2 regions of the Vibrio sp. VPAP30 genome follow, and region 1 is predicted to be linked to the other one. Evidence: riboswitches for the same ligand, from Rfam matches in the RefSeq annotation. Region 1 holds a riboswitch; the other holds the start of a gene.
What was found. Region 1 has a riboswitch for thiamine pyrophosphate ahead of thiD (bifunctional hydroxymethylpyrimidine kinase/phosphomethylpyrimidine kinase). Riboswitches for the same ligand answer to the same signal wherever they lie in the genome.
Positions count from the first base shown of each region.

Region 1 (7,860 bases):
AACCCCGCGCATCTTGATTATTGAATGCTTGTTTCCACGCCGCAATACCTGCCTGACAGGCTTCTAATACTGATTGACTCATTCTTATTCTCCTCTAAGTTGATGACCTCATCTTAGTGTTATGATTAAAATGAAAAAACAAACAAATAAGAAATTACTGTTCGAAAAAAGAGAACAATAGAACAACTAGACATAATTAAATGACCCTGTTTATGCACATTGTCGACGGCGGCTCGATAGCAAAATCGTCGGGAATATTCGTACTGTCTAAATCCTTACTCATCAACTCCAGCGTTCGCTATTTCGATGGCGCGAGACGCAATTGAAGAGCAATTAATAAGTTTTAACTCAGTTAAAAACACCCTTAACTTAACTTGAATCAATATTCTTATTTATTTCACTAATCATTCAAATTTGATGTCCTACACTTGTTTAAAATACCAGTGACTAGATCAAGGAGAACACCATGATTGCAGTACACAGAGATTACGAACTTGTCGGGATGAATCACTCTCATGCCCACATTGAAATTAATCCTACTGGGTTGATTGATGTTGAAATCATGGAGAATAAGCTACATCTTCAAGCAGAATTTAGTGAGCTATCTTTTAAAAAGGTTGGTGGCCACACAAGGCTATGTGGAAAGCAGAATAAAAAGCCTTGGCAAGTCGAGCTTGAGAATAAAGATGCAGAAGAAATTAACCGCTTAATCGACGCGGCCAGTGAAGAATATGAAACCTTGATGCGTGATCTCTGACTCACGCCGCGCTTTACTAGGCCCCCTTTAAAGCCATATCAAGCATAAGATTTGATATGGCTTACAGCCCAAAGTATTGATGGGTTAAGGCGTCGCTTTCGTCACAACAAACTCATGTCCATCCAGAATCCCTTTCCCGCTTTTGATCTCGTTAAGGCGAGCTGTCACGACACCATCACTGCTTGTAAAATCAACACTGTAGCTATCAACATACTCTTGGACATATTTGCTTGATAGCGACTTAAGTTTATCAATGTACACAACCGCTTTATCAAACTCTCCTTGAGAGACCACTTCAAGTTTTGGTGTCAACAGTTGGGCAAACTTGTATGGGTGAGCAACAAAACCACTGCCCATAACCAAAGCCGCAATGATTGGAGTCGTAATCACCGCACTTTGAAACCATTCAGAGAACATTTTATGATTTTGAACTAGGCTTCCGTTAGCATTACGGTTAGACCACTCTTTCTTGGCACGCTTTAGTACTTTGCCCACCAAGCAACGTTGAATCATATAATCTACAAGCTTGACAATGCGCTCAAACAAGCCTGTTAGTACACTGACTAACGTTCCAACCCCTGCAAAGGCATCGCCGGCTGCTTCTAAACCAATCTTAGTGATACCCACCGCGGCATTCTTAATGCCACCTAAAGCACCTGTCGCAGAATGACGCGCCAACGCATTGGCTATAATACTCGGGTGCCCCCCCAGTAGCTCTACACCACGGCCGGCGTATATCTGCGTGATAAGGTCTTTGGACTTACACACAGCCTGTTTTACGCCGGAGTAAATATCTGATGCACTCTGAACATAGCCCCAGCCAGGAATAAAACTAGAGAAGTTTCCTGCAAACTCTCCAGTCATCCAAGTAGCAAAGTCAGCAAACCATTCTACGCCATAGAGCAAATCACCGTATATATTACGAGCCTTGTTCATCAGCATACGAAAGAAATCAGAAATCACCTGCTTGACCTTAGTCACCACAGCAGAAGCCGTATCACCCACTACCTTGGCAGCACCAACAATCTTCTTGCCCGCTTTAGTTTGTTGCAGTTTGTTGATCGCATTGGTTTTATCGAGAAGACCTGATGCGGCCGACTTAAGATCACTCAATGGTTCAGAGCCAATCACAAAGTTGTCAAAGAAATGCGCATTGGAAAAAGACGAAACCTTCGAGATTTCAGTGCTCGCTAACATGTACATTGCCCCCATACGCGCATCCGCCATTTGGGCAACTTGAACATCCAACGCAGTATTTTTGGTTTTACCAAACATTTTGTCTTTAATTAGACGCTTTAAAATTTTAACCTGCATGCAAGCCTCGCAATTATTTTTATGCAACCCAGAACTTATGAATTGCTGTCATTGTTTTATTGATACATTTGCAAGGATAATACATTTTTTTATCAATAAGGTGGTCGGTTTAGACAAATAGTGCAGAATGGGATGAGAAATGATGTACAACAATCAAATTGTTATACAGGTTCCGTTGCCATTGGTAGTAATCGCTCTAGCAACTTCTGCACATTATCTATTGCGGTGTTTCTCTTGAGCGAACATTAGGCAATAAAAAGGGTGTCGTAAGACACCCTAAACTCATTCGTAACTTTACATTACGTAGAAGTCTGGTTTATACCGAAGAATGACCTTTTCCATTGCAGAAAATACATGTGCGCGCTCTTCTTCAGTAAGGTCTTGAGTAGCAAACGCCATCTCATCTTTGATCATCTGCGCTAACTGGTCATGAACTTTTTTACCTTTCAGTGTCAAAAAAAGACGTTTAGCATTCTTATGATGGGGATCTTTTGCACTCGCAATCAATTCATTCTTTTCCGCATGGCGAATGAGGCTGGTCATAGTTCCCTTGCTACGATGCAAACGCTCCGCGATCACGCTTGGGCGAAGACCATCTTCATAGTCTAGCTCCATCAACACCAGCATTTGCTCAAAATTCACATCGTCGCGAAGCTTCGAAATTTTATTTTGAATAGCGTTTTGAATCATACGAGTTGCGATAAAACTCATACCGACCGTTGTTTCAAATATTTTCTTTGATTCTTCAGACATCGTGATCTTCCAATTTAAGTTCTTTACCTATTATCCATTTATTAGTTCGATACAGAAGCATTTCCGACACACTTTATTATTTATTTTGTGAATTTGTGCAAATAGATATGCATGTATGTGAGTGATTACTTTTCTTGATAGATACAAAGGCGTGATTTATTAGTTAGCTATGAAAGATAAATGCCACTATAGGGATATTTGCTAACTTTCCCAATCTAAAGTCATGGGAGAGAGGCAAACTATGCCTCCCACACTGTGATAAATTTGATATCTAACACTAATAATTCAAAATATACTTTAGAGATTAACGTTTAGCTTGCTTGCCCTTATCTAGCCACAAAGTCTCAAGCATCGACCAGACCTTGTCGGCAAGTTTGTCTAGATTAGGCATTAGAAGGTAAACCAGCCCGACAAAAAGAATCGAGCCGATTAGATCTATCGGTCGATGCATGCCTAGCCACAAACGACTGTAAGCAACCCCCATGGCCCACACACCAACTAACACCACTAAACCATAATGCTTGCTTTGCCAAAAAAAACCACCAAAAAACGCCAAGCAAATTGCCGCAAATATGGTATGCCCAGATGGAAACGAATAGTCTTTTTCCCCTTGCCAGTGACGAGTTCTCCACGTAGTAACCTGGTTCGAGATCTTATTGATGACCTCTGCTTTCTGTGCGCTATCTAAATTGTAAAAATGCGAAGGTTGAGGAATCAAGAGTTGATGTGAAAGAAGCTCTGTATACGGACGAGGGCTCTCTGTCATATGCTTGAGCCCAGTTTTCGCTGCAAACCCAATCGCTAAGATGATGCCTAGTTGAACTATCTTGCTGAGAATTAGTGAGTTAGTGCCCACTATCTTCCAAGTAAAAAGTATCAGTAGAGTTAGTGTAATTAAAAACCCCTTTGAACCTGCGGAATCAGTCAGAATGGTGTAACTCAATCCCGTCAGTTCAGACACCTTGCCCAATAGGTCAAGGTGACTAACAAACAGTGTCATTGGCGCAATAACGAGCAAAAAAGCAATGAGCAACGCTAAGCCTTCGCGCTTGTTCTGAATGAAGTTTTTCACGATAGGGATTCACTACAACTAAAACCGGAGCTGAAGTTTAGTCGAGTTAAGGTGGAAATTTTATCAATACAATGTCAATTTAATGAAATTTCGTGTTGATTGACGCGGTTAAGCATCGCAACTCAACGAGACTTGCTACGTTTCACCTCTAGCATTCGTTTGTCGGCCACATCAATTAATGACTCTAAAGTTGTGTCATTCAAAACTTTAGAAGAGGCGACACCGACACTAAACGTTATTTGATAACGATGTGTCGAATCTTGGTTAAATTTCTCCACCGATTGAGTAAAGCGGTCAATGGCAATATGAGCTACCATCTCTGTTGTTCCTGACATCAGTACTACAAACTCATCTCCCCCCATGCGCGCGTACACGTCAGACTCTCTAAAAGAAGACTCCAACAGCCGAGTAAACTGCTTGAGTGCCTCATCACCGAGCTGGTGACCAAATTGGTCATTAATCTGCTTGAAGTTGTCTAGATCAAAATACGCAAGAGAAACAGGAAAACCACCAAAGCGACAATAGTCGAGTAACTTTTCTCCTAAAGAAGAAAAACCGCGCCGATTAGATATTTGAGTTAATGGATCTGTCGTTGCTGTCACTCGCGTCACTAACTCCTGCTCAACGATTTTAGCTAAGTCAATGAGGTCGTTTATTTGCTCTTGGTTAAAGTGACGAGGCTTAGTATCTATGACACACAAAGTACCGAGCATAGTATTATCATGATGGGCAAGAGGAACGCCTGCGTAAAAGCGGATACCTGGCTCACCGACAACAAGAGGATTGTCAGCAAAGCGATCATCTTTGGTCGCATCCGAAATGATGAAAGGCTCGGTGCCAAGAATAGCATGACCACAAAACGAAATATCACGAGGTGTTTGTTGCGCATCCATCCCATAACAAGACTTAAACCACTGTCGATCACTATCGACAAGGCTCACCACAGCGATAGGCACATCAAATAACCTTTTTGCTAGGCGAGTAACGCGATCAAAACGTTCTTCAGATTCCGTATCTAGAATGTCGAGCTGTTCAAGCTCCTCAATGCGCTGCGCTTCGTTTTTGGGTTTATTAGGTACCTGCATGCCATCATAGATACTTGTGGAAACATAATAAAAATTCTAGCAGCCGAATCTAGAGATGTCTGAAAGTTGACCAATATATTTCAAGTTCTGTTGCTTAGGGCAACCATCCGTAAGTAAAAAAACAATAACCTTAAAAGCCCCACCGTTTGCAATCAAATCCTAACGCTTTGCATCTAATCCTTGCTGCCAGAATGCTACTTCCATACGTGTGGCTGTTTTAAACACTTGAATTAAGTTCTGACCACGCTGGCTATGGATATCAATCTCTTCTAGTAACTGATTGAGATGAGCTGCCCATCGTGCGACGGTAGATTGAAACTCCTCTCCACTGTATAGCTCAATCCAACTTTGATAAGGGTTCCCTTCTAGCTTCGCGGTTTTACTTTCTCTTAGCGCTTTACCAATCACCGCGTAACCAATCGAACAAGGTGCCAAACCGATATACAGTTCGATTAACTCTCCTGTCATGCCAGCATCTAGTACATAGCGTGTATAAGCGACGGTAGCGACATCTTCCGGTTCATTTTCTAAGTCAGATTCGGTTAACCCCCACTGGTCGCAATAGTCCACATGATGTGCTATCTCAGAATCTAACAACGCATGAAAACTTGGGAGCACTCGGCGCATCTCTTCTAAGCTACGGGCTTTATACATAGCTAGCGCGTAGGCACGGGCATACTGTTTTAGAAACAAAAAGTCTTGCTTCAAGTAATGTAAAAAACAAGATTGCGGCAACAACCCGCTGGAAAGTTGCTGAACAAAGGAGTGGTCTGTGTACTGGTGCCAATCGGACTGACAGGCTTCGATAATGTCTTGGTATTTCATGTGTAAGGTTTCCGCACGTAATTGACGATTTGTCTCAGTGTCACCATCACTAGGGTATGAAGGGTTACGATGTAGAGCCAGATGCCCTTAACGCACATTCGTATGTCCACAGAAAAAGTGGTGTACCGGACCATGCCCGTTACCCACCTCTAGCTGATCGGCATGAGCGATAGCTTGAGAGATGTATTGCTTACCAAGGTAAACGGCTTTATGCAGGCGGTTCCCTTGAGCAAGATAAGAAGCAATGGCCGACGAAAGCGTACAACCTGTACCGTGGGTATTCTTGGTTGCCACTCGTTTTGCGCACAACAACTCACTGCTCTGCTGTTGGATAAGGAGGTCATCGCTACTTTGGTCTGTTTCTAAATGCCCGCCTTTAAGCAGTACTGCCTTGGCGCCAAGTGTTCGTAGAGACTCGATCATCGCACCCATTTGATCTTCATCTTGAGGCATTTCTCCCTCTATCAAGGCCGCGCCCTCAGGCAAGTTAGGTGTGATTAAATCGGCAAGCGGCAGTAGTTCCTGCTTTAATGTCGAAATGGCCGAACGCTCTAACAGTAAATCACCGCTTGTTGCCACCATAACAGGGTCAACCACTAAATGCTTTGGTTGATATTGTCGGATTTTAGCGGCGACGACTTTGATGATCTCGGTATCGGCAAGCATGCCCACTTTGACTGCAGCAACATTAAGATCGGTAAATACAGCATCCAATTGGCTTTCAATGTGCTCAATCGGGATGGGGTGAATAGCGGTTACGCCTTGGGTGTTTTGCGAGGTAATGGCAGTGATCACTGAACACGCATAACTGCCTGTCGCCGACATGGCTTTTATATCAGCCTGTATGCCTGCTCCACCACCGCTGTCAGAGCCAGCTATGGTTAATACGATCGGGGTAAAATCTTGTGAGTGTGGCATAGATGCTCCTACGACATGACGTACAGGAACTCTCGACCACGAAAGAAAGCTCAGAGAATGAGCTTAGCCATCGAATACGACTACACTAAACATTGTTACTGGATTAATGCAGATAGTTCCCTACGTCAGTGCTAACTGAATCAGGTTCAACGGGTCTCGCTTCGCGATCTCAGCCCTTTCCCTATAGGGTAGGCTCCCCGACTATTTCGTAAATGATAACAATAATTTTCATATTATTGCAGCACTTATTTAGCCCTATTAGACAGATCGAACAACTCCCTATATGGATTCGATTGATCATCTTTGTAAGAGTCAGTTTTTGTGAACTATATTAATTAATCTCACATGGAATAAAGGAGAGTGCGATGAGCCAGGAGGCACTACTATCTCGTTTAAACGAATTACCTAGAATCCAACGAGTACTTCAAGAATTGCTTGATATGGTCAATAACAGCGAGGTTGACTTTAGAGCATTAGCAAAAAAAATATCAACCGATCAAGTTCTTAGCGCTCGACTACTCCGCCTCGCCAACTCGGCTCATTTTGGGGGCAACAAGAGTGTTTCTTCAGTCAATGAAGCACTGCTTCGAGTCGGGACTGGCCCAGTCAGAACTTTAGTTGTTGCGTCCGTCCTTTCAAGCGCTTTTCCAAGAATCAAAACCTTAGACATGGACAAGTATTGGGAGGAAACTTTCGAAGTGTCAATTATCGCTAGTAAAATCGCGCTTGAGACGGGGATGGACAGCAATGAAGTTTTTACCACAGGGGTACTACACAACATTGGCGAACTGATGATTCATACTTTAGTACCTGAGCAGGCAAAAGTGATCACACAACGCGCAGAGCAAGGAGAAAGCGCGATTGCTGTGCAGGAAGAGATTCTCGATATTACCGCCCCAACTCTAGGTGCAAAGTTAGCCAAATCATGGCATTTTCCTGACGATATGGTTGACGCAATTGCCAACTTTGACGAGCCACGCGATGCAGAGATCTCACCTAAGATGGCAACGACGCTACACTTAGCTCGTTCTATTCATCGCGACTGGGATAAACTCGAAAGCAATGAAGGAAAATCCCGTTATCTAACCGAACATCCAGACTCTCGCCTTTTGCATATTTCAGCTGACTTTGCCCCG
Region 1 covers NZ_LBLS01000026.1:11,789-19,648, reverse strand. The annotation lists gene ZX61_RS10590 (nuclear transport factor 2 family protein) at 1-82, opposite strand, end outside; gene ZX61_RS10585 (hypothetical protein) at 467-757, shown strand; gene ZX61_RS10580 (hypothetical protein) at 842-2,071, opposite strand; gene ZX61_RS10575 (MarR family winged helix-turn-helix transcriptional regulator) at 2,366-2,824, opposite strand; gene ZX61_RS10570 (phosphatase PAP2 family protein) at 3,129-3,896, opposite strand; gene ZX61_RS10565 (GGDEF domain-containing protein) at 4,019-4,981, opposite strand; gene tenA (thiaminase II) at 5,141-5,806, opposite strand; gene thiD (bifunctional hydroxymethylpyrimidine kinase/phosphomethylpyrimidine kinase) at 5,894-6,724, opposite strand; TPP riboswitch at 6,825-6,934, opposite strand; gene ZX61_RS10550 (HDOD domain-containing protein) at 7,090-7,860, shown strand, end outside.

Region 2 (7,860 bases), on a different contig from region 1:
CGCGACACTGACGGCGCAACTTACAGACAATAAGCTGAGCGCAGAGTGGTTACTTGATGTAACCGATAATGGTGATATTTCTGGTAATGCCACTATTCCCGATGTGCTCAGTGACGACAAGCAAATCGATGGGCGTTTGAAGCTCACCACGTTTAATTTAGACTTCTTAGCCCCACTAGTCGGAGAGTTCAGTAAACTCAAATCGAACATTACCGCCGATCTCGCGATCACAGGCCCGGCAATGCAGCCTAAAGTAAATGGCCAGTTTGTTGTCGATGATATCTTGCTCAAAGGGGATATCTCTCCTGTTGAAGTAGACTCAGGGCGCTTAAACATTAACTTTACTGGTTATGACGCGACCTTAGCTGCCTCTATTCACACTCCAGACGGAAAGCTAGAACTCGCGGGTGATGCTGATTGGCAGGACTTGAATGATTGGAGTACCAATGTACGTGTTTTTGCCGAGGAGTTGCTAGTCAACGTGCCGCCTATGGTCAAAATCAAAGTACAACCAGATATGACCATCTCTGCTTCACCTAAATTGGCGCGTATCGATGGCACCATCGCCTTGCCATGGGGACGTGTCGTGGTCGAAGAGTTGCCACCAAGTGCGATTAGCGTCTCCAAAGATCAGGTCATTCTTAATGATCAACTGCAACCTATTGATAAGAAAAACCAAGTGCCTTTCACGGTGCAATCCAATATCAATATTAAGATTGGCGATGATTTTAAGCTCTCAGCGTTTGGTCTAGAGGGGGAGTTAGTTGGTAATCTCAATGTAGCACAGAGAGACAAAGGGCCTTTTGTTACGGGTGAGGTCAATATCGTCGATGGTTCATACCGCTCGTTTGGTCAAGACCTGTTAATTAAAGAAGGTAAGGTGCTAATGAATGGTCCGGTGGATCAGCCTTACTTGCAAATTACCGCTATTCGCAACCCAGATAACACCAAAGATGATGTGACGGCTGGGGTAAAAGTGACTGGGCCTGTTAGTGAGCCGACAGTGACCATTTTTTCTGAGCCAGCGATGGCGCAGTCGAACGCTTTATCTTATTTGTTACGTGGTCAAGATATTGATGGCGAAACGGGTGGTAATGCCATGACAACAACCTTAATCGGTTTAAGTCTCGCGAAAAGTGGTCGTGTTGTTGGGGAAATTGGCGAAGCCTTTGGGGTACAAGATCTTCAGGTTGATACCGCAGGGTCCGGCAATGATTCTCAAGTGACAGTAAGTGGTTATATTTTGCCCGGCTTAAAGGTTAAGTATGGCGTTGGTATTTTTGAGTCTGTCGGTGAGTTCACCGTGCGCTATCGCTTGATGCAAGACCTCTATGTTGAGGCATTATCTGGCGCGACCAACGCCGTTGATCTTCTGTATCAATTTGAGTTCAATTAGTCGGTAAACATCGAAAGGAGTCGATGTCATGCAACAGTTAGTATTTGTTTATGGCACATTGCGTCAGGGGCAAAGTAATCATCATTTCTTGGTGCATTCAGAATGGTTAGGGAAGTATGCGACGCCTCCCATTTACAGTCTTTATGATCTTGGCGCTTATCCAGCCGTAGTAGATGGGCATAGCGTGATTTATGGTGAAGTCTATCGGGTCAATGACCAGACGCTGCGCCAGTTAGACCTACTGGAAGATGTGCCGATAACCTATCGTCGTGAGCAAATCGACACGCCTTTCGGCTTAGCTTGGATGTACATTTATCAGCAAGCTCACCAACTAGAGACGCTAATCTCCTCCGGTGATTGGTGCCAAAAGGTGTAATACTTACCGATAGCGAATGGGTAACTTGACTAAGGAGAGAGCGATGAAATTACAATTTGTTCTAGTGGCATTAATGTTAGCCGGATGTGCCACGCAACCACCCCCGTTAAGCAGTGTGGAAGGCGATTGGTCATTATGGTAAGCAACATTATATATCAGGATGTCACTCAATCGCAGTTTCAGCCTTTTTAAACGCAAAAGAGTCGCGATTAAGCGACTCTTTTTCTTTCCTACTTTGGAAGATTAGTTTTCTTCGCGATTGAGTTCTAAAAACTCTTCCACTTTTTTAACCATGTTTTTCGAACCAACAAAGAATGGCACACGCTGGTGCAGTTCTGTTGGTTTGATATCCATAATGCGTTGTACGCCGTCAGACGCGACACCACCTGCTTGTTCGATGATGTAAGCCATAGGGTTACATTCGTATAGCAGGCGCAGCTTACCGTTTGGATGGCTTTCTGTGCTTGGGTAGAGGTAGATACCCCCTTTCAGCAGGTTGCGGTGAAAGTCTGCTACCAAAGAGCCAATGTAACGTGAAGTATATGGACGATTGTCGCTTGGCGCACTTTCCTGACAGTACTTGATGTACTTCTTCACACCCATAGGGAAGCGAATATAGTTACCTTCGTTGATTGAGTAGATGCTACCGTCTTGTGGAATCATCATGTTTTCATGTGATAGACAGAAGGTGCCTAATGAAGGGTCGTATGTGAAGCCGTTAACACCATTACCTGTTGTGTATACCAACATGGTTGAAGAGCCGTAAATGACATAGCCTGCGGCAACTTGCTTGTGACCAGGCTGAAGAAAATCTTCTTCTGTTGGCGGCGTACCGATTGGTGATACACGGCGATAAATCGAGAAAATAGTACCAACAGAAACGTTAACGTCGATGTTAGAAGAACCATCCAATGGATCCATTAATACAACGTATTTTGCGTTTTTGTTGAGTTCTTTATTAAACGCTACCGCCTCGTCTTCTTCTTCACTGGCAACACCACATACTTGATCTCGGGCTTCAAGAGCGGCCTTAAATTTATCGTTCGCGTAGACATCGAGCTTTTGCTGATCTTCACCTTGAACGTTTGCAGTACCAACTGCACCAGTAATATCACCTAGACCGGCTGCGTTAATTTCGCGGTTAACAATTTTTGCAGCAAGGCGAATTGAAGAGAGTAGGGATGATAGATCACCGCTAGCGTGGGGGAAGTCCGCTTGCTTTTCAACAATGAACTCGCCAAGGGTGCGCATTCCAGACATGGTTTTTCCTTTAAAAGTCGCTCATAGATAGGGGGAATGGGACGTCTCGTTCTCTAACGGAGCTTTTATGACTACCCGAGATAAGTGTAAAAGTTAGATCTTTTTATTGGTAATGAACTAACTGTCTTAGATCTCAAATTTTTTAGTAAACTTTCAACAGTTTTCACAGCGATGAGAGATCAGAGAGTGAGCAAAGCGTAATCAGTGAGTCATTTCTCTGTTTGAAGGTGGCTAAAGTAGTTCGCTTTTTGCCATATTGTCGCCATAATGAGGACAATATTTTCCGCTTAGAACAAGGCTTTTCTATGCACATTCATATACTGGGGATCTGTGGCACTTTTATGGGTGGTGCAGCTGTATTAGCACGTCAATTAGGGCATAAAGTCACAGGATGTGATGCCAATGTTTATCCACCAATGAGTACTCTACTCGAATCTCAAGGTATTGAAATTATAGAAGGCTTTGACCCGTCGCAACTCGACCCTGCGCCAGACTTAGTGGTGATTGGTAATGCGATGAGCCGTGGCAATCCATGTGTCGAATATGTACTGAATAATAACCTGCGTTACACCTCTGGTCCGCAGTGGTTACAAGAGTTCTTACTTCATGACCGTTGGGTATTAGCGGTGTCTGGTACTCATGGAAAAACCACAACGTCCAGTATGTTGGCGTGGATCTTAGAAGACTGTGGCTATAAGCCGGGCTTCTTAGTTGGTGGTGTACTGGGTAATTTCGGCATCTCAGCACGTCTTGGTGAAAGCATGTTCTTTGTCGTTGAAGCTGACGAATATGACAGTGCTTTTTTCGATAAGCGTTCTAAGTTTGTCCACTACCATCCTCGCACCTTAGTCATGAACAACCTAGAGTTCGATCATGCCGACATCTTTGACGATCTTGAAGCGATAAAACGTCAGTTCCATCATCTTGTTCGCACAGTACCGGGCAATGGACGCGTTTTTGCACCGAAACAAGACAGCGCACTACAAGACGTACTTGAGCGCGGTTGTTGGAGTGAAACCGAGTTTAGTGGAGAGCAAGGTGACTGGCAGGCGGAGAAAGTAAACATTGATGGCTCGCAGTTCAAAGTACTGTTCCAAGGTGAGCAAGTGGGTATTGTGAGTTGGAACCTAGTTGGTGATCACAATGTAGATAACGCTTTGATGGCGATAGCTGCAGCGCGTCATGTCGGTGTCACCCCAGACCTGGCTTGTGAATCGTTAGCCAAGTTCATCAATACCAAACGTCGCCTTGAGCTTAAAGGTGAGGTCAATGGCATCACGGTTTACGACGATTTTGCCCATCATCCGACCGCGATTGAACTGACGCTCGGTGGATTACGTAACAAGGTCGGCGATAGCAAGATTATCGCGGTACTCGAACCGCGCAGCGCTACAATGAAGCGAGGTGTGCACAAGGATACGTTGGCCGCGTCGTTACAAAAAGCCGATCAGGTGTTCTTATATCAACCTGATTCGATAGATTGGTCGGTGGAAGAGATCGCCGCTCAATGTGCCCAACCCGCGCAAACCTCCAATAATGTCGATGAGCTTGTGGAGCAAATTGTGGCTAGTGCTAGCTCAGGTGATCAGATTTTGGTAATGAGCAATGGCGGGTTCGAAGGAATTCATAACAAGCTTCTGGCAAAGCTAGCCCAATAGTGTAGTTTTTAAATATGACCAAGCAACAAAAAGCCATCACCTTAGCCTTTACTGGTGCCTCCGGCGCTCCTTATGGTTTACGCCTGTTGGAGTGCCTACTGGCTGCTGATTATCAAGTTTATCTGCTTGTTTCATCAGCGGCGAGAGTGGTGCTAGCAACTGAACATGAACTCAAACTGCCCGCCAATCCTGATTCGGCTAAGCAAACTTTGGTCGAGCACCTTAACTGTGACCCAGACAAGCTGATTGTATGCGGTAAAGATGACTGGTTCTCTCCGGTAGCATCTGGCTCTGCTGCGCCGAAACAGATGGTTGTCTGTCCATGCTCAGCAGGAAGCGTTGCAGCGATTGCACACGGTATGTCGGACAACCTGATTGAACGTGCTGCAGACGTGGTGATGAAAGAGCGCGGCCAACTGCTGCTAGTGGTTCGTGAGACCCCATTTTCTACTCTGCATCTAGAGAACATGCACAAGTTGTCACAAATGGGCGTAACTATCATGCCTGCTGCACCAGGTTTTTATCATCAACCTAAATCGATAGAGGATCTGGTTGATTTTATGGTCGCGCGTATTCTTGACCACCTAGGAATAGAGCAAGGGTTAGTGCCGCGTTGGGGCTACGATCCCCATCATTAGCAGAGGTGTGAACAGCGCTAGCTATTGAGTCACATAACTATTACAATTCGACCGTTACTCATCGGGGAGCTATTGGCTTAACTTATGTTAGTCCAGCTGAGATCAAGCGATTGCTTGGGACCCGTGTACCTGAACCAGATAATGCTGGCGTAGGAATTGAGTCTGGACTGATTATCCGCTTCTCAACCCTGTGCCGCTCATACAAGGAGAGAGCGAGCAGTGAATAACACTCTAAGAACCATTTCAATCAGCACCCTCGCGCTAGCAACGTTAGCGACATTTCCATCTTTTGCCGAACAAAACAGCTTAACGATCTACACTTATGACTCTTTTGCTGCCGACTGGGGACCTGGCCCGGTAGTAGAAAAGGCGTTTGAAGCACATTGTGATTGTGACATTAACTTTGTTGCGCTGGATGATGGCGTTTCTATTCTCAACCGCTTACGTCTAGAAGGTGACAATAGTAAAGCGGACATCATTTTGGGTTTAGATAATAACCTGATGGCAGAAGCAAAGAAGACGGGCTTGCTCACACAGCATAGTGTCGATACCAGCAAGGTTACTCTACCTAATGGGTGGACGGATAAGACGTTTGTTCCTTACGATTTTGGTTATTTCGCGTTTGTTTACAACAAGGAAAAATTGGCGAATCCACCCCAAAGCCTTAAAGAGTTGGTGGAATCTCGAGACGACCTGAAAGTGATCTATCAAGATCCGCGTACTTCGACACCTGGACAAGGTTTGATGTTGTGGATGAAGTCAGTCTACGGTGATGATGTTACGCAGGCGTGGCAGAGTCTCGCGAAGAAAACTGTTACAGTGACCAAAGGTTGGTCTGAAGCTTATTCTATGTTCCTAGAAGGTGAATCTGATCTGGTGCTTTCTTACACCACATCTCCTGCTTATCATTTGATTGCTGAGAATGACAACAAATACGCTGCGGCTGATTTTGCCGAAGGCCACTACACCCAAGTGGAAGTGGCAGCAAAAGTTAAGGCTTCAAAAAATCAGAAGCTTGCTGATGAGTTCATGAATTTCATCCTGAGTGAAGAGTTTCAATCAGCAATGCCAACCGGAAACTGGATGTACCCAGTTACGGATGTAGCATTACCACAAGGCTTCGAAACATTGACTCTGCCAAGTAAAGCGTTGACCTTTAGCGCCGATCAAGTTGCTGAGAATCGTAAGTCTTGGGTTCGTGAATGGCAAAGTGCGCTCACTTTCTAAGGGGAACTTTTGCGTAATACCCCTAAAATAGGCCTATGGGTCGCGATATTAATCGCGACCTTTGTCATTTCTGCGCTCGGTGCTTTACTGGTTAATGCGCCTTCTTTGGATATTAGCCAGATATGGCATGAACCATACTATCGACATGTCACTAAATTCAGTTTCTATCAATCTTTTTTCTCTACTTTGCTCAGTGTTGGTTTGGCTGTTCCTGTCGCACATGCACTTTCTCGGCGTCGGTTTGTCGGAAAATCCTTACTACTAAAACTATTTGCTACGACACTAGTGTTGCCTGTCTTGGTCGGTGTGTTTGGCTTGCTCGCCATTTATGGTAATAGCGGTTTGATCGCAGAGCTGTTCAAAAGCTTAGATAGCAAGTTGCCGTTCTCAATATATGGGCTCAATGGTATTTTACTGGCGCACGTGTTTTTTAATCTTCCCTATGCGACCCGACTACTGTTGCAGGCGCTAGACTCTATCCCACAAGAGCAGCATAAACTGTGCGCTCATCTCGGAATGGGGCATTGGGATAAGTTTCGTTGGATCGAGTGGCCTCGGTTGCGACAGCAATTACCTCATGTCAGTGGCTTGGTGTTTATGCTCTGTTTCACCAGTTTTGCTACGGTAATGGCACTCGGCGGTGGGCCTAAGTCAACCACGATTGAACTGGCAATCTATCAAGCAATTAAGTTTGATTTTGATCTCCAAGCTGGTGCGCTATTGGCTATCTGGCAGATGATGCTGTGCGGTGTTATGGCACTGACTATTCAGCGTTTGGCCAAACCGATTTCTGTTACTTCTGGCTCTCAGACTCAGATTGTTTACTTGTCTAAAGACTCGTTTGTTTCTCAGTGTTGGGATTGGGGGTGGATAGCCTTTTCTATGTTGCTGGTATTACCGCCGCTACTGATGGTGCTACTCAGTGGTCTTAACAGCTATGCGATTGATGTTTTTACCGATGAGCGGTTCTGGCAAGCTCTATGGGCGTCAGTGAAAGTAGCCACAATGGCAAGTGTGATTGCGGTGATTGCTGGCATTGCCATCTTGTTAACCAGCCGGAGATTGCGCCTTAACTACCGTGAGAAGAGTGCCGATCATATTGAGCTGATTGGCACCATTATTCTTGTCACACCCGGTCTTGTGATTTCCACCGGACTGTTTCTATTGCTGCGTTCATTTACGGATGTATTTAGCTTAGCGTTAGTGGTTGTCGTAGCCGTGAATGCCTTAATGGGTCTGCCATATGTGATTAAAACGCTGTCTCAGCCTATGCTGCATGTCGAGCAGCAATATCAATATGTTTGT
Region 2 covers NZ_LBLS01000022.1:99,900-107,759, reverse strand. The annotation lists gene tamB (autotransporter assembly complex protein TamB) at 1-1,396, shown strand, start outside; gene ZX61_RS09595 (gamma-glutamylcyclotransferase family protein) at 1,425-1,772, shown strand; gene fbp (class 1 fructose-bisphosphatase) at 2,016-3,032, opposite strand; gene mpl (UDP-N-acetylmuramate:L-alanyl-gamma-D-glutamyl-meso-diaminopimelate ligase) at 3,338-4,690, shown strand; gene ZX61_RS09580 (flavin prenyltransferase UbiX) at 4,705-5,328, shown strand; TPP riboswitch at 5,381-5,501, shown strand; gene thiB (thiamine ABC transporter substrate binding subunit) at 5,569-6,555, shown strand; gene thiP (thiamine/thiamine pyrophosphate ABC transporter permease ThiP) at 6,565-7,860, shown strand, end outside.
Region 2: it holds a riboswitch for thiamine pyrophosphate, as region 1 does, so the genes downstream of both, thiB (thiamine ABC transporter substrate binding subunit) here and thiD (bifunctional hydroxymethylpyrimidine kinase/phosphomethylpyrimidine kinase) in region 1, are expected to answer to the same signal.